Regions from separate parts of the Symbiopectobacterium sp. genome, predicted to be linked through region 3. Evidence: predicted binding sites of a transcription regulator. Region 3 holds the regulator's gene; each other region holds the start of a gene.

Region 1 (6,176 bases), on a different contig from region 3:
GGCGATAAATGCGGTGTCGATATATTCATCCGGCTGGTGGGCTTGTTCGATCGAACCGGGGCCGAGCACCAGCGTCGGGCACAGCTTCTGGATAAACGGCGCTTCGGTGCAGTAGTTCACCACATCCGTGGGCACGCCCAGCAATTTCTCAATCACACCCACCAAGGCGTGATCCACTGGGCATTCATAGCCAGGGATCGGCGGATGCAGCTCGCTGACGCTCACGCGTCCCGGCCAACGCTCGCTCACTGGCGCCAGCGCTTCCGTCACCAGACCGTTTAAATCGTTCAGCGTTAATCCTGGAAGCGGGCGGATATCCATATGCAGTTCACAGCAGGCACAGATGCGGTTGGCCGCATCGCCACCGTGAATATGGCCGAAATTCATGGTTGGATAGGGGATATGGAACGCCGCGTTGTGATAACGGGTTTGCAGCGTATTGCGCAACACCATCAAGTGGGAAATGGCATCGTGCATCAGTTCGATAGCGTTTACGCCGCGCGAAGGATCGCTGGAATGGCCGGATTGCCCCTGAATCCGCACTGCGTTTGACATATGGCCTTTGTGGGCGCGAATCGGTTTCAACGAGGTTGGTTCGCCAATGATGGCGCAGTCCGGGCGTATCTGGGTAGATTCAGAGAAATATTTGGCGCCCGCCATGGTGGTCTCTTCATCGGCAGTCGCCAGCACGTAAATCGGTTTGGTCAGCGTTGCCGGATCGATGTCGCGCAGCGCATCCAGAATAAAGGCGAAGAAGCCTTCCATATCCGCAGTGCCCAGCCCGTAAAGCTTGTTATCGTGCTCTGTCAGGGTAAAGGGATCGTGCGTCCAACGGCCATCATCAAACGGTACCGTATCGGTATGTCCGGCCAGCAGCAAGCCACCCTGGCCTTGGCCGATGCGCGCCAGCAGATTGAATTTATGCCGCGTACCGGGCACCGGCTGTACCTCAACGTGAAAGCCCAAATCGGCAAACCATCCGGCGAGCAGATTGATTAATGCTTCATTGCTCTGATCGAGCGCCTGATCGGTAGCGCTGATGGAAGGCGTCGCGATCAACGCCCGATACAGCTCAATAAATGGGGGTAAATTCATCTTCACTGTTGACAGCCTTATGTTAGGATAGTATCAATATTCATGCATTTATTTTGAATAAAAATACAATAACGCGTAGCGAAAGGAAACTGTTTCTAACCCTTGGATGAGACATTACCTGATAGTCTAAACCTGCACCGGTCGAATACCGTTAGCGGGTTTGGCGTTTTGTAGATACCCTGTTTTAACGACATTGTTTTTAACGACACTGTTTTTAACGATGCACTGTTTACATTATTTTAGTGGAAGGTATGCAGATCCCATGCTGAATACGTTGATTGTTGGCGCAAGCGGTTATACTGGCGCTGAACTTGCACTCTATCTGAATCGTCATCCTCAGATGAACCTTACCGTACTTGCGGTATCCGCGCAGCGCGTTGATGCGGGCAAACGCATTTCTGATCTGCACCCTCAACTGAAAGGCATCATCGATTTGCCGGTACAGGCGTTGACGGATGCCGCTGAAGCCGCCAAAGGCATCGATGTGGTGTTTCTGGCGACCGACCACAAAGTGAGTCACGATCTTGCGCCGGTGTTTCTGGCCGCAGGGTGCGTGGTCTTCGATCTCTCCGGTGCGTTTCGCGTGCAGGATGCTGAATTTTATCGCCGCTACTACGGTTTCGAGCATCAACACGCTGACTGGCTGGCGCAGGCGGTGTATGGCATGGCCGAGTTTCAGGCGGAGCGCGTCAAGCAAGCGCAGCTGATTGCCGTCCCCGGTTGTTACCCGACGGCGTCACAGCTGGCACTGAAACCGCTGGTGGATGCGCAACTGCTCAACACCGACCAGTGGCCGGTTATCAATGCGGTCAGCGGTGTGAGCGGAGCCGGACGTAAAGCGTCGCTCACCAGCAGCTTCTGCGAGGTGAGCTTGCAACCGTATGGCGTGTTCAATCACCGCCATCAACCCGAAATTGCGACCCACCTGGGCATCCCGGTTATCTTCACGTCGCATCTGGGGAATTTCGCGCGCGGGATTCTGGCGACCATTACCTGTCGCCTGAAACCAGGTGTCAGCGCACAGGATGTGGCGGAAGCTTACCACAATGCCTATCACGACAAACCGCTGGTGCGCCTCTACGATAAAGGGGTTCCGGCGCTAAAATCGGTTGTTGGCTTGCCGTTTTGCGATATCGGTTTCTCCGTACAGGATGAGCACCTGATTGTGGTCGCCACGGAAGACAACCTGCTTAAAGGCGCGGCGGCGCAAGCTGTACAGTGCCTGAATATTCGTTTTGGTTTCCCTGAAACCCAATCTTTGCTCTGACATAATCCTGAGGCACGAAAGCGATGAATCCGTTAATTATCAAACTGGGCGGTGTGTTACTGGACAGCGAAGAAGCGCTGGAGCGTCTGTTTACGGCGCTGGTTGCCTATCGTGAGCAATACCAGCGCCCGCTGGTCATTGTGCACGGCGGCGGCTGCCTGGTAGATGACCTGATGAAAAAACTGGCGTTACCCGTAGTGAAGAAAAACGGGCTGCGCGTGACACCGGCGGATCAGATCGACATCATCACCGGTGCGCTGGCAGGTTCGGCCAATAAAACGCTGCTGGCTTGGGCGAAGAAACACGCCATCAACGCGGTGGGTCTGTGTCTGGCGGATGGCGGCATGACCACGGTAACGCAGTTGGATGAATCCCTGGGTTACGTGGGTAAAGCACAGGCGGGTTCCGCCGATCTGCCCAATGCGCTGCTGAGCGCCGGGTATCTGCCAATCGTCAGTTCCATCGGCATTACCGAACAAGGCGATTTGATGAACGTTAACGCCGATCAGGCCGCAACCGCGCTCGCGGAGACGCTGGGTGCCGATTTAATCTTGCTGTCGGACGTGAGCGGTATCCTCGATGGTAAGGGTCAACGTATTGCGGAAATGACCGCACAGAAAGCAGAGCAGTTGATTGCGAAGGGGATTATTACCGATGGCATGATCGTTAAAGTCAATGCGGCGCTGGACGCGGCTCGCGCGCTGGGTCGCCCGGTAGATATCGCCAGTTGGCGTCATGCCGATCAACTGCCCGCGCTGTTTAACGGCACGCCGATTGGCACGCGTATTCTGGCGTAAATCTGTTAATCTGTAAGGCATTTCCGTTGGCCGAAAGGTAACGGAAGCGAGCATGCGGGTCCGCCCGCATGGTTACAAGACATTGAAGCACATTTTGGGAGTATCGGTTATGGCGTTGTGGGGCGGTCGTTTCAGTCAGGCGGCAGATCAGCGGTTCAAACAATTTAATGACTCGCTGCGGTTTGATTACCGTCTGGCGGAGCAAGATATCGTCGGCTCCATCGGCTGGTCAAAAGCGCTGGTGACGGTCAATGTTCTCAGCGAACAGGAACAGCAGCAGTTAGAGCAGGCGCTGAATGCGCTGCTGGCCGAGGTGCAAGCCGATCCGGAACAGATTCTGCACAGCGACGCCGAAGATATTCATAGTTGGGTAGAGCAGAAGCTGATCGACAAAGTGGGCGATTTGGGTAAAAAGCTCCACACTGGCCGCAGCCGTAACGATCAGGTCGCCACCGATCTTAAACTTTGGTGCAAAGCGCAAATCAGCGAACTGCAACTGGCCGTGCGCCAACTGCGCGCCGCGTTAGTCGCTACCGCTGAGGTGAATCAGGATGCGGTGATGCCGGGTTACACCCATTTGCAGCGCGCTCAACCGGTGACCTTTGCCCATTAGTGTCTGGCTTACCATGAAATGCTGGCACGCGATGAAAGCCGCCTGGAAGATACGTTAAAACGCCTTGATGTCAGCCCATTGGGCTGCGGCGCGTTGGCCGGGACGGCCTATCCTATCGATCGTGAGCAACTGGCGGGCTGGCTCGGCTTTGCGTCTGCCACGCGTAACAGTCTGGATACGGTGTCAGATCGCGATCACGTACTGGAACTGCTCTCTAATGCCTTGATCGGCATGGTGCACCTGTCACGCTTTGCCGAAGATCTGATCTTCTTCAACAGCGGTGAATCCGGGTTTGTTGAGCTGTCCGATCGTGTGACCTCCGGCTCCTCCCTGATGCCGCAAAAGAAAAACCCGGATGCGCTGGAGCTGATCCGCGGTAAATCGGGTCGGGTGCAAGGCGCGCTGACCGGCATGATGATGACGCTCAAAGGCTTGCCGCTGGTGTACAACAAGGACATGCAAGAAGACAAAGAAGGGCTGTTCGACGCGCTCGACACTTGGCATGACTGTCTGATGATGGCGGCACTGGTGTTGGAAGGCATTCAGGTCCGTCGTCCGCGCTGCCAGGAAGCGGCGCAGCAGGGTTACGCCAATGCGACCGAACTGGCAGACTATCTGGTGGCAAAAGGCGTTCCGTTCCGCGAAGCGCATCGCATTGTCGGTGAAGCAGTGGTGGAAGCTATTCGGCAGGGTAAGCCGCTGGAAGCATTACCGCTGGCGGATTTGCAGAAATTCAGTGCCACCATTGGCGATGACGTGTATCCCATCCTGTCGCTGCAATCCTGTCTGGAAAAACGTGCGGCCAAAGGTGGTGTGTCACCACAGCAGGTCGCACAGGCGATTGCCGATGCCAAAGGGTGTCTGTAACGCTGATAGCGCTCTGTCACCTGTATCAGGGCCGGATTTCCGGCCTTTTTTATTCAGCCAATGACCATAAGTCATAACGCAAGACGCCTCGCATTTTAACCATTTCACCGCCGACAACGATGCCGCTTTACGTTGGCCTGCGCTATTCTTTCTGGACATACATACAGTATCACTTTACCTTGACGGACAGTGGCGATAACGAAAGGAATGCGACGTGGATATCACCCTCTTTTACGGTGTAGGCGGCGGGGCGGTCGGAGTGCTGGCGGGATGGCTGGTTGCCAGCCTGCGTTACCAGCAACGCCGCGCTCGGCAAGAAACGGAACAACGTATACAAGAACAAGCGTTACAGCAGGCGCAAAGCGCGGTACGTGAGCTTCAGCTTGCGCGTGATAAGGACGAACAGCGCCTGCGTCAGGATGATATGGAACTGCGTCTGATGCACGGTAAACTCACCGCCCATCAGGAAAAGCTGCTGGTCATGTCCCGGTTGCAAGAGGAGTGCAACCAGCTCAATCAGGAATTGCGCGCGCTGCGCGAAGCAAACGGTGCGCAGGAAGCGGAACTGCGTGAAGTCACCATCCGTCTGGAAGAAACGCGCCTCGCCGCTGAGGAAAAACAGCGCTTGTTAATCAACAGCGAGCAACGCCTGACGACACAGTTTGAAAATCTGGCTAACCGGATTTTTGAGCACAGCGGGCGCCGGGTGGATGAACAAAATCAACAGAGCCTCGATAAACTGCTGACGCCGCTGAGAGAACAACTGGACGGTTTTCGTCGTCAGGTCCAGGAGGGGTTCGGCAGTGAAGCGCGTGAGCGCCACACGCTGGCGCATGAAATTCGCCAGTTGCAGCAACTCAACGTGCAAATGGCGCGAGAAGCGGTCAACCTGACGAAAGCCCTGAAAGGCGATAATAAAACCCAGGGGAACTGGGGCGAAGTGGTGCTGGGACGCGTACTTGAGGCTTCAGGCCTGCGTGAAGGCCATGAATACCAAACGCAGGTCAGTATCCAGACGGGCGCAAACGGACGCATGCAGCCGGATGTGATCGTTCGTCTCCCACAGGGCAAAGATGTGGTGATTGATGCCAAGATGTCGCTGGTGGCCTATGAGCGCTACTTTAACAGCGAGGACGACGGGGAACGTGCCAGTGCACTCAACGAGCATATCGCCTCCGTGCGCGGTCATATCCGTCTGCTGAGTAATAAGGACTATCAGCAATTGCCGGGGCTGCGCTCGTTGGACTATGTGCTGATGTTTATCCCCGTCGAGCCTGCTTTTCTGGTTGCTATCGACCGCCATCCTGAATTGATCAGCGAAGCCCTGCAACACAACATCATGCTGGTAAGCCCTACCACGCTGCTCGTCGCGTTACGTACCATCACCAACCTGTGGCGTTATGAACAGCAAAGCCGCAATGCGCAGCAGATCGCCGATCGTGCCTCTCGGCTGTACGATAAACTGCATCTCTTTGTGGAAGACATGGCGGCGTTGGGGCAAAGCCTGGATAAATCACAGGTTAGCTATCGGCAGGCC
Region 2 (6,176 bases), on a different contig from region 3:
TCACGCTTGCTGGCCATCTCGGCGAAAATCGCTTTCTCTTGCTCCGCCTGCGGATAGGTCAAATACTCCTGCCATTTTTCATTGGCACCGTCGATTTTCCCTTTGGCGCGTTTTAATGCCACCGTTGCCGCATCCTGCGAACCGTTGCTCATCAGCGATTCATACAAGCGCAGATCGAGACGCGCGCGCAGCAGTAATTCCGAACTTTCATTCAATGCGACCAGGCCGGGCAACACCTCTTTATCCACTCTGGCGAAGGAGTGATTCCCTGATTGGGCAGCAAACAGCCCCAGCATTCCGACAAACAGCAACAGCGCTGTCAACGATAAGACCATGATGCTGAGCGTCGTGCGGATCTTTATCTTACGAAACATACATCGTCCCTAGTGATTGGTCATCAAGAGCAAGCCAGACAGACGCTTCATCGTGGAGGCGCCTGCTCGGAAGAAAAACCGCAGTTATTTATGGGAAGAGACTTTCGCCAGGAATTCACCCAGCGCAGTGCGATAGAAACGGGCGGACATCATGGTTCCGTGGCCACTGGTTTCCGCACTAGCCGGAATCAAGAACAGTGATGCCTGTTTGACCTTCTTCAACGCCGGTTCCAGCGATCCAATTTCCACCGGATTACGTTCATCATGCAGAGTTAATCACCAGCATTGGTGCCTTGATGCGTTCCAAACCGGGCATCGCGTTGTAATCCGCAGAGGAATTCCAGATATAGATGAAGTCATTGGCATCACTGGTCACAGGAGCCGCCAATCGCGCATCCACCATCTTATCCGCCAGCTCACGCGTTGGTGCTTTACTCTGGTAAGCGAGGGTGCCGCCCGTTGTGGCGATACTGAACATGATATTGGCGGTCTGCAATGCCGGTGGCTGAGTCTGATAATCACCGTTTTTCCAGGCCGGATCGCGTTTGATGGATTCGATCAACATGCGGCGCAGCATCCAGTTACGACCTGACAGCGCATTCGGTTGTGATGCCATCGGCACCAGCGCATCCATCATGTCCGGGTATTTTTGCCCCCACAGCCAGGTGTGCATTCCCCCCATGGAGTAGCCCATAACCAGACGCAATTGTTTGATACAAAACGCTTCCTTCACCAGTCGATATTGTGCCAGCACCATATCATCGTAGTTATATTGCGGAAATTGCGTGCGCAAACCGTCAGAAGGTTTGGAGGATTTTCCCGATCCGATACTTTCGGGAATGATAATAAAGTGTTTCGTCACATCCAGCGGTTGGCCCGGCCCAAACAGCTTGCCGCCAAATCCGTTCGCCAGCAGTGCGCTCACCGGCTGGTTGGTGCCGTGCAGCAACAGCACCGCAGGCTTACTGCGGTCACCCAACGTGTAATAGTGCAGACGGAGGTCGCTACGCGTTTCACCGGTATGAAAACGGAACTCGGCAGGCCGCCAGTCGCCTTCCTGAGGCTGCAAGGGTTGTGCGTAAGCGAGAGGAGATAAAAACAGTAAAAACAGGCTAATCCAGCCTGACAACATGCGATGGGCCATACTACTCGTCATCCATAAGGGTAAATGGATTTCAATAATAATGTGTCCCAGGTCACATCCCAATATAGATTGCAGACTAACCATTAAATAACAAAAACATATTGTCATAAGGTAAATTTCTGGCGCATCCTACATAATCAGCTAATAATCATCACGTTATGATTAAATAACGTGCAAAACGGCCATATCCGTACGATAACTGTACCTAATCCATTAGACAAGAAAAAATGAGCGGACAAAAAATCAACATAAGGGATTGAATCGTGGTGAGGCTGCGCGTGGCCAACGCCTGTTAATCCGGTATTGCACAAAAACCCCGTTCAATGCTATTACAGCGTAAGAAAATGTAATTAGCCCCTATCAGTAAGAGTAAGCACCATGACTATCGCCCTTTCCCTTTCTTTGCGGATGCGCCCCATTACCGCACAGGACAATGCTGCCATTGCGGCAGTGATCCGTCGTGTGTCTGCGGAATTTGGCCTGACGGCAGATAAGGGATATACCGTTTCTGACCCCAACCTGGATAACCTGTTTCAGTTGTATAATCAGCCGAATAGCGCTTATTGGGTCATTGAATACGACGGCGAAGTGGTCGGCGGAGGCGGTATCGCTCCCTTACAGGAGGGGGAAGCGGACGTGTGTGAACTGCAAAAGATGTACTTTTTGCCAGTCTTGCGTGGTAAAGGGTTGGCGCGCCAACTGGCGCTGCAAGCGCTCGATTTCGCCCGCCAGAAAGGATTCCGGCGCTGCTATCTGGAAACCACCAGCACATTGGCGCAGGCGATTGCGCTGTATCGCAAACTGGGGTTTGAACACATTCCGCACGCGATGGGCAACACTGGCCACGGAGACTGTGAAGTCACCATGCTCAAGCAACTCTAAAACAGCATGCCGAAGGTCACTTCGGCATGCCCGTGATGCCCTGAGGCATTAATGACGTTTGCCGTCATCGTCCTCATCATAAAAATCGTCGTCTTCACCTTCTTCGCCGTCTTCACCATCTGGATCTTCGAAGTAGGTGCCCCACCCGTCGTAATTGACGTTGTGACGTGCAGCCAGTTCGATTAACTGCTCGACCTGCTCATCAATCAGTTCAGCATTGAGTGCTACTTCGCTGATGGCATCGCAACACATCAGCAGTTTGCCCTCTTCCACTTCCAACTCTTCCGCATCCGTCACTTCATAGCCCATTTTAAAGGCATCAACAGCGACCTTTTCCAACGCGTCGAAGTTTTCCGCCGAAAAGTGGTGTTCGATAGTGTACGGTGCGTCCGGATCGCTACCATCATCCAGCAGTTCTTCGATGATCAGGCGCGTTTCTTCCCGTTGTTCGTCCAGTAAATCGCGGTTTGCCATGTGTCTGTCCCTCGTTAATCTCTACGTTATTTCCGTATTCTCCCACACCCCCGATGCCCTCTCCACCATAAAGTTTGATGTCACCCCTTGAAATTGAATAATTACACATATAAAGTGAATTTTAATTCAACCAATAGCGTTGAGCCACATGGAGATAACTACAATGAACTCGTTTCACCAGCGTCATTTCTTAAGATTAATGGATTTTTCCCCGGCTGAGATCGGCGCACTGTTAACCTTATCTGCCCAACTGAAAGTCGACAAAAAGAACTGCACAGAAAAACGCTACCTGCAAAATAAAAATATCGCACTCATCTTCGAAAAAGATTCGACCCGCACTCGTTGCTCTTTCGAAGTTGCTGCATACGATCAGGGAGAACGCGTCACATATCTCGGCCCGAGCGGCAGCCAGATCGGCCATAAAGAGTCGATGAAGGATACCGCCCGCGTACTGGGCAGAATTTATGATGGCATCCAATACCGTGGTTACGGTCAGGCACTGGTGGAAACGCTGGCGGAGTACGCCGGTGTACCGGTATGGAATGGGCTGACCAACGAATTCCACCCCACACAGCTGCTGGCGGATTTACTGACCATGCAGGAGCATCTGCCTGAGCGCGCTTTCAACGACATGACGCTGGTCTACGCAGGCGATGCGTGCAACAACATGGGTAATACCATGCTGGAAGCCGCTGCGTTGACCGGTTTGGATCTGCGTCTGGTCGCCCCCAAAGCCTGCTGGCCCGATGCCAACCTGGTGGCCGAATGCCGTACTGCTGCCGAGCTGACTGGCGAAAAAATCACGCTGACAGAAGATATCGCCGCAGGCGTGGCCGGTGCGGATTTCATCTACACCGATGTATGGGTTTCCATGGGAGAGGCCAAAGAGGTGTGGCAGGAGCGGATTGCGCTGCTAAAACCCTATCAGGTCAATATGGCGATGCTCGCCGCCACCGGTAACCCGCAGGTGAAATTCTTGCACTGCCTGCCCGCGTTCCATGACGATCAAACCACCATCGGCAAGCAGATGGCCGAGCAGTATGGTTTGCACGGCGGCATGGAAGTGACCGACGAGGTGTTTGAATCGGCGCACAGCATTGTGTTCGATCAGGCAGAAAACCGCATGCACACCATCAAAGCAGTGATGGTCGCCACGCTCGGCCAAGAGTAAAGGTCGCGCTGCGCGCCATGCTCAGCGCCTGGCAACGGACTCTCGGATAACCAAGCGTCCTTGATGGTGGCAAGGCGGTGTCGGCATGGCATCTCCTTGTGACGCAGCTACCAAACGACCAATGGCATCCTGAATCATGGCAGCAATCGGCACATGCACCGTGGTTAAGGCGGGAGAAAAGTAGCGCCCAATCAGCATGTCATCGAACCCCGCCAACGACATATCTTGCGGCACCCTCTTTCCGGCATCGAGAAACACCTTCGCTGCACCAATCGCCATATCGTCATTGGCCGCTAGCACACAGGTGACGTCCACATTGCGCGCCAGCAGCGTTTGGACGGCGCGATAGCCGCTCTCAGGCGTCCAGTCCCCCTCCAGACGTAGCGCCTCATCATGTGCGATACCCGCCGCTTTCAGCGTATCAAGGAATCCGGCAAGCCGCTGTTCACCAGACGGGGAGCCGGGCAGCCCGGCAATAAAAGCGATGCGCGTATGCCCCTGATCGAGCAGATATTGCGTCATCAGTTGGCTGCTGTGGTAGTGCTCGATATAGACCGCGTGATTCTGGTGATGGGGTAGCTTACGGTTAATCACGATGATCGGCGTCTCGTGCTGCTCGATCAGCGTTTCCAACTCCTCTGCCGATAAGAATTTGGGATACACAATAATGGCTTCGCAACGCAGTGCCAGCAGCATACCGATGGCATTGCGCTCATCCTGCGCACTGTTTTTGCCATCCGCCAGAATCAACTGGCGCTAATGCTTTTCACTGCATGACGCTGCCTGATAGGTCATTTCCGAAAAAAACGGTGCCTGATACAGAGAGTTGGTGATCACCAAACCAATCGAGTTGGTTTTGCGGGTGGCTAACTGGCGGGCAAGCAGGTTTGGACTGAATCCGGTTTCCTCGATGGCGCGAAACACGCGCTGCCGCATATCTTCACGTACCACGTTTTTGCCGTTAAGTACGCGAGATACCGTCGCTTTAGAGACGCCCGCCTTTTTCGCCACATCCTGTATCGTAACCATGTTAACTCCTTCCTTAGGGCGCGCGCAGTCACGGCGAGGCCATCATCAACTGTCAGCGAGGAGGCAGCACAACCGCGCTCCCCATCATTACGCGATAAGCACAAACCGCTGCATCGCTGAACGGGACGATATTAATATCTGTATAGGTGATTATGGATGAATGTATGAAGGAGGATCAATTATCCCGATGGCGCGCCGTGCGCGGCACCGAACGTCTTCGGCGTCGCGCGCGGTAGCAAGATTACAGCACCAGTGAAGCGTCGATCTTCACGACGGCTTTGCGCACGCGTGCAGGTTCACCCACGGCACACAGCGGCTTGTGCACTTCGCCCGGGAAGAAGACAACAAAATCACCCAGTTGCATGACAAAGGTTTTTTCCTGCTCACCGGCAGACAAAAATGCGATGTCTTTATCCGCCAACCAGTCCGTGTCAGGCGTACCCGCAGGCAGGTTGCTGAAGGTCACACCTTCAACGCCGTTGAGCACAATCTGAATATCCAGATATTTGGCATGGTATTCGGCGCGACGTTGTTCAAACGCTTCAGTGCTGTCATTGGAAACCAGCACAAACACGTTGTTGCCATCGACATCGTGCTTGCCCAGCGGAGTATCGACCGTAATGTTGGCTTTTACGTACTCGATCGCTTCGCGCAGTTTGGCAGGCAGATAAGGAACCAATTCAAGCTGGTGGATATTCCCGGTGATCATAGTAAGTCCTCTCGTGAAAAGTAACACGTCGTTTTAGCGAACTTTATACTCCGCCATAGGCATTCCCGCTAGTCTACAGTGGCAAAAGTGCTACCTATCCCCTTTATTTTCATTGGTCGAACGCGTAAGGTTTCCTCTAAGCAACCGATTGCTAACACCTAAAAATACGATTATTGCGCGGCTTTGTTGAATAAATCAGAACTTGTAACGACTGTGGCCCATCGGGTCGATTGTTACGTGATGCGAATACTGTTCGGCATTCCTAAAAGCGTGATCCGGTTAAGCGCTTTGACCATCGCCATGGCTTCACCCACCTGAGCATCGTAGTCACGCAGACTTAGATGACCACCCAGAAGCGTTTTGAACCGGAACATGGCCGTTTCAGCCACTGAG
Region 3 (6,176 bases):
GATGCTGCCAACCCCTCCGGGGCCGTCACCAATGCTGCCAACTGCGGATTTTGTACCAGCAACCCTATTAGTATACGCATAGTTGTGCGTTTTAGTTGGGGCGGCTGGTAAGGCTGCGCCTGTTCTGCCGTTTTTGGCAGCAGTTTATCCAGCTTGCGATCGTCAAGAATCCCCAGTTTGTTGCCGAGCTGTTGACGTAGATACAGCCGCAGGGTTTCTCCCGGCACCTGACCAATCAACGGCTATGCATCTCTTCCGAGCTTGGTTCTGCCCTCCGGAGAGCTCATATCCACTTGCTGTTGCAGGGTATCAAACAAGAACGTGGAAAGCGGCAGCGCCTGCTCCATCCTCTGTTCAAACGCTTGTTTACCCTCTTTACGCACCAGAGTATCCGGATCCTCTCCATCAGGGAGAAGCATAAAGCGCAACTGGCGACCATCATTCAAATAGGGTAGCGCCGTTTCCAAGGCGCGCCAGGCGGCATCTCGGCCTGCGCGGTCACCGTCATAGCAGTAAATCACCTGATCGGTAACGCGGAACATCATTTGAATATGGTCTGCCGTGGTGGCAGTGCCCAGTGACGCGACGGCATAATCGATACCAAATTGTGCCAGCGCCACCACGTCCATATAACCTTCAACCACAAGAAGACGTTTTAGTTCCGTGTGATTTTGTTGCGCTTCGTAAAGGCCATACAATTGACGGCCTTTATGAAAAATTTCAGTTTCCGGCGAGTTCAGGTATTTGGGCAATCCGTCTCCCAGCACGCGCCCGCCAAAGGCGATAACGCGGCCGCGCTTATCGCGGATCGGGAACATGACGCGCTCACGGAAGCGGTCATAGGTACGTCCTTGCTCATTTTTAACCAGCATTCCCGCATCGCTCAGGGTTTCACGATCTTCATCGTGACGACCAAAGCGCTTTAATACGTTGTCCCACCCGGCAGGAGCGAAGCCAATAGCGAAGTGGCGAATCACTTCCGCACTTAGGCCGCGTTGTGCCAGATAACCTTGGGCGGCGGCTGCCGTTGGCTGGTTTAACGCCTGTTGATAAAACTCGCTCAGTTGCCCCATCAGTTCATACAGGCTTTGACGCTGATGGCGTTCAAGCGCTGTGGTGCCAGTGCCGGATTCATAAGGCACTTCCAGACTGTGTATGGATGCCAATTCTTCGATACTTTCAACGAACTCCAAGCGATCGTAGTTCATTAAAAAATCGATGGCATTGCCGTGCGCGCCGCAGCCGAAGCAATGGTAAAACTGTTTATCACCGTTTACGGTGAAAGACGGGGTTTTCTCATGGTGAAACGGACAGCACGCGTGAAAGTTCTTGCCCTGCTTCTTGAGCTTCACGCGCGCGTCGATCAGATCGACGATATCAGTGCGTGCCAGCAGGTCATTGATAAAGACGCGTGGGATTCGTCCAGCCATAAGCACCTGTTTTTAATACAAATAAACGATAGCTTATAAACGACAACGAGCCGCGCTTCCTTTCGGAAAGCACGGCCTTCGTATGCAACTGCTAAGTCTGCGGATTAATCACGCGGTGGAGGCCAGGCCTCCAGAAATTAATACAGACGAGTGCGGCGTGCGTTTTCTCGAGCCAGTTTCTTAGCGTGACGTTTCACAGCAGAAGCTTTAGCGCGTTTACGTTCGGTTGTCGGTTTTTCATAGAACTCACGACGACGAACTTCAGCCAGAACACCCGCTTTTTCACAGGAACGTTTGAAGCGACGCAGCGCTACATCGAACGGCTCGTTTTCACGTACTTTAATTACCGGCATGTGCCTCTCACCTTAATAATTCGGTATGTGCTGGCCTTGTGCCAGCCTTTTCAAAATGGTGCGGAATTCTACTGTAAACGTGATGCGCTTGTAAAGCATTGCGGCGATCATAAAACACCCAACGCGCACGCAGAGCAGAAAATCCAAACCGTTAATGGTAGACTATCTGTTGTATGAAGCAAGTGGCAAGTGGCAAGTGGATGTCGGCTTGCGTGGCAACGAACGTTAGGTAGAACGATGCGCATATTGGGTATTGAAACCTCCTGTGATGAAACCGGGGTGGCGATTTATGACACGGATGCCGGGTTATTGGCTAACCAACTGTATAGCCAAGTAAAACTACATGCTGATTATGGCGGTGTCGTGCCGGAGATGGCCTCGCGCGATCACGTGCGTAAAACGGTTCCTCTGATTCAGGCTGCCCTGAAAGAGGCGGACCTGTCCGCATCGGACATCGATGGTGTGGCTTACACTGCCGGCCCTGGACTGGTGGGCGCATTGTTGGTCGGCGCAACGGTCGGGCGTGCGCTGGCATTTGCCTGGGGCGTGCCGGCGATTCCGGTTCACCACATGGAAGGGCATTTGCTGGCCCCGATGCTGGAAGATAATCCGCCGGAATTTCCTTTCGTGGCGCTATTGGTTTCTGGCGGTCACACGCAGTTAATCAGCGTCACTGGCATCGGTGAATACCGGTTGCTGGGAGAATCTGTTGACGATGCTGCCGGTGAAGCCTTTGATAAAACGGCAAAGCTGCTGGGACTGGATTACCCGGGAGGCCCGATGTTGTCCAAACTGGCGCAGCGTGGGGATGCCTCACGTTTTACCTTTCCTCGCCCGATGACCGACAGACAAGGGCTGGATTTTAGCTTTTCCGGTTTGAAAACCTTTGCCGCCAATACTATTCGCGCCAATGGCAATGATGATCAAACCCGTGCTGATATTGCGCGCGCGTTTGAAGATGCGGTGGTTGATACGTTAGCGATAAAATGTCGCCGAGCGTTGGATGAGACCGGCTTTAAACGTCTGGTGATGGCTGGCGGCGTCAGTGCCAACCGCACGCTGCGCGCTCGCCTGACAGAGACCATGGCTAAACGGGGTGGGGCGGTGTTTTATGCGCGGCCTGAGTTTTGTACCGATAATGGCGCGATGATTGCCTATGCGGGCAGTGTGAGGCTGTTGCACAATCAAAGTCATGAACTGGGCGTGAGCGTGCGTCCACGTTGGCCATTGGCGGAGTTGCCTGCCGTTTGACCCAACCCCACGCCAGATACCCTCATCTGGCGTGAGTCACTGCGTCAGCACCCCTGGCGGGTCACTACAGTTCCTGTTCGAACAGCGTCAAAATAGCGTCGAACAACTGCTTAACGCTAAAGCCGCGTGCTGGCGTGGTGAAAATGGTGTCATCCCCGGCAATGGTGCCCAGAATCCCTTCTGATTTCCCCAGTGAATCCAGCAACCGAGCGATCAATTGCGCAGCACCCGGACTGGTGTGAATAACCACAACCGCATCGTTATAATCGACATCCAGCACCAGATTTTTCAGCGGGCTGGTGGTGGTGGGTACACCCAGTTCTGCTGGCAGGCAATAGACCATCTCCATTTTGGCATTGCGCGTGCGCACTGCGCCAAATTTAGTCAGCATACGTGATACTTTTGATTGATTTATATTTTCAAAACCGTCGTCTTGTAACGCCAACACGATCTCGCTTTGAGAACTAAACTTCTCTTCCTTTAACAGCGCCTTGAACGCCTTGACCAAATCTTCCTGTTTCGTGGAGTTACGCATTCTGCACCGTGTGTTGTGATCGTTGATGCGTGCATTATGCAGTTGGGTGAATTTTTATGCAATATGGGCGCTTAAAGAAGTGACTCGGTAGGGTTCAGTACGATAATTGCGCTAAAATGTTTAAACGACGTAAGCGATGAAAAAAAACGAGCGTTTAGTCACATAAAAGTAAATAAAATGTTATCAAAATGAGGTTGTTTACTGGCTGCGGTTCGGTGTAATGTAGCCGCCATCGTACTGAACGTGATGCGCGCTGCATTATTTACTCACTTACTTATAACTTTACTTACCTTACAAATCACTCGGCAGATTTTGATTTATTATTAATGACATAGTTTTTTCTTTTCCATGACCTGATATCGAGGTCTCGGCATTGCCGACATCCGTTCGGTAAGCCGTTTAAACCTCCTGATTTTATTCATGTCTGGCGGTTTATTGCACAAATTCACGGCATTTTTACTTTTACGATAATAAGGAGTTTAGGATGAAAGTTGCAGTTCTCGGAGCAGCAGGCGGTATCGGTCAGGCTCTCGCGCTCCTGCTCAAAACCCAGCTTCCTTCAGGTTCAGAATTATCTCTTTATGACATTGCTCCGGTAACGCCGGGCGTCGCCGTTGATCTGAGCCATATCCCTACAGCAGTATCCATCAAAGGCTTTTGCGGTGAAGACGCCACCCCTGCGCTGGTCGGCGCGGACATCGTTCTGATTTCGGCCGGTGTCGCTCGCAAGCCGGGCATGGACCGCTCCGACCTGTTCAATGTGAATGCGGGGATCGTGCGCAATCTGGTTGAACAGATTGCCCGCACCAGCCCGAAAGCCTGCATTGGTATCATTACCAACCCGGTTAATACGACGGTGGCGATCGCCGCGGACGTACTGAAAAAAGCCGGTGTGTACGACAAGAACAAGCTGTTTGGCGTAACCACGCTGGATATTATCCGCTCCAACACCTTTGTGGCGGAACTGAAAGGCAAGCTGCCGCAACAGGTTGAAGTCCCTGTGATTGGCGGGCACTCTGGTGTGACGATCCTTCCTCTGTTGTCACAAATTCCTGGCGTAACGTTCAGCGAGCAGGAAGTGGCGGATCTTACCAAGCGTATCCAGAACGCGGGCACGGAAGTGGTGGAAGCCAAGGCCGGTGGCGGATCGGCAACCCTCTCCATGGGTCAGGCGGCGGCGCGTTTTGGGCTGTCTCTGGTACGCGCTCTGCAAGGCGACGAAGGGGTAGTGGAATGTGCCTATGTGGAAGGTGACGGCGAGCATGCCTGTTTCTTCGCACAGCCGCTGTTGCTGGGCAAATCCGGCATCATTGAACGTAAGTCCATTGGCGCACTGAGCCCGTTTGAAAAACAGGCTCTGGATAACATGCTGGGCACCCTGAGACAGGATATCGAATTGGGTGAATCCTTTGTGAGTGGCTCAGTACGCGGTTAATCGGTGTCTAAACGCCAGATGATAAGCCGGAGAGAAGGTGCTCCGGCTTTTTTATATCAGGATTTTGGGTGGGGATCGTCAGGTCTGATAAGTTTTTTCCTATCAATCAGCATGTTACTTTTCGGATCGTAGTAACGGCTGGGCCAGATTTCAGCAGGGTGAATGTTGATTGCCTCGGCGATGAGCCATTCTCCCTTGGGCCAGGGGCGTGATATCGCATTGGCTAGAGTGGAGGAGCTTAATCCTGCTTCTCGTGAGACTGCCGCCAGCGTGGTGCCTTTTTTACGGAGTGCGGCAATGATATCGGCAGGGTGCCAGTTGTGTTTCCTTTCGCTCATAATCTTTCCTTCTTGCTACAAGATAATGGTCCATTGGTGGTGTAAATAACGCTCGTCAGTTAAACGCATGGAATGCGTGAACGGAATTAGGAAAAAATATAGCATTATATTTCCAATAATTTCCTTAACGTTGTTCCTAATAAATTAAATTTTGTAATGCATCGCACTATCAGGATGAAAGGCTATGAAAAAAGAGTGGTTCACCACTGCTGAATTGCTGGGGATGGCGGGATTGCCTAAAACACGGCAAGGGGTAAATAAACGTGCTCGGGAAGACGGGTGGGAAAAACGCCGTCATAAAGGGGTTCAAGGGCGCGGCATTGAATACTCCCTTTATAGCCTGCCAGAATTGGTGTAGCATTCGCTTTCACTGCAAGAAACCCCCCTCATCCTACGCAGTACGTCAGGCCGATATGTTGGCCGTCTGGATTCAGATCTATCAACAGTGCTCTGAGCAAGAAAGAGAGGCGCTGGTCGCGCATATCTTGCGTTACGGTATGGCCTCTGTGTTGTCTCAGTTGCGGATTTCATCGTCAGATGACACTGCGCCTGATGACCCCTCTGCTGCCTAAATCTATACTGATGCACTATTTTTGCGGATGGTGTACGCCCCGCTTGCCTGTCACTTTTTTCCCTTCTTTGTTCAGTTCCCGTTTCAACGTCAGCGTGCGTTTTAGTCCAATATATAACACTTAATCGCTAATTTAATCGGTAACGGTTACGCGTCATTAGGAGATAAATTGTTGCTTATGTTTTTATTATTGGAAACCAAGGTGGCGGTATGGAGCATCGACCGTCACCCTGGCGTGCGTTAATGCCGTTTATGGAGGATGT

The links. Region 3 encodes ArgR, which controls arginine synthesis, uptake and breakdown. Its sites were predicted from a motif close to ANTGAATAAAAATACANT; they were not measured.
Region 1: the regulator ArgR is predicted to act here: its motif matches at 1,148-1,165, upstream of argC (N-acetyl-gamma-glutamyl-phosphate reductase).
Region 2: the regulator ArgR is predicted to act here: its motif matches at 2,988-3,005, upstream of argF (ornithine carbamoyltransferase).

The regions. Positions count from the first base shown of each region.
Region 1 covers NZ_JBPETA010000048.1:11,828-18,003, reverse strand. Annotated here, with positions in the region: gene argE (acetylornithine deacetylase) at 1-1,101, opposite strand, end outside; gene argC (N-acetyl-gamma-glutamyl-phosphate reductase) at 1,358-2,362, shown strand; gene argB (acetylglutamate kinase) at 2,386-3,159, shown strand; partial or broken gene argH (argininosuccinate lyase) at 3,269-4,639, shown strand; gene rmuC (DNA recombination protein RmuC) at 4,854-6,176, shown strand, end outside.
Region 2 covers NZ_JBPETA010000053.1:11,793-17,968, forward strand. Annotated here, with positions in the region: partial or broken gene ACTBDZ_RS07280 (Tar ligand binding domain-containing protein) at 1-374, opposite strand, end outside; partial or broken gene ACTBDZ_RS07285 (alpha/beta fold hydrolase) at 459-1,518, opposite strand; gene ACTBDZ_RS07290 (GNAT family N-acetyltransferase) at 1,897-2,400, shown strand; gene rraB (ribonuclease E inhibitor RraB) at 2,449-2,874, opposite strand; gene argF (ornithine carbamoyltransferase) at 3,038-4,045, shown strand; partial or broken gene ACTBDZ_RS07305 (LacI family DNA-binding transcriptional regulator) at 4,067-5,074, opposite strand; gene ACTBDZ_RS07310 (YhcH/YjgK/YiaL family protein) at 5,316-5,783, opposite strand; partial or broken gene ACTBDZ_RS07315 (IS5/IS1182 family transposase) at 6,017-6,176, opposite strand.
Region 3 covers NZ_JBPETA010000016.1:16,549-22,724, reverse strand. Annotated here, with positions in the region: partial or broken gene dnaG (DNA primase) at 1-1,430, opposite strand, end outside; gene rpsU (30S ribosomal protein S21) at 1,568-1,783, opposite strand; gene tsaD (tRNA (adenosine(37)-N6)-threonylcarbamoyltransferase complex transferase subunit TsaD) at 2,021-3,034, shown strand; gene argR (transcriptional regulator ArgR) at 3,099-3,569, opposite strand; gene mdh (malate dehydrogenase) at 4,054-5,004, shown strand; gene ACTBDZ_RS02745 (helix-turn-helix domain-containing protein) at 5,061-5,342, opposite strand; partial or broken gene ACTBDZ_RS02740 (DNA-binding protein) at 5,527-5,914, shown strand.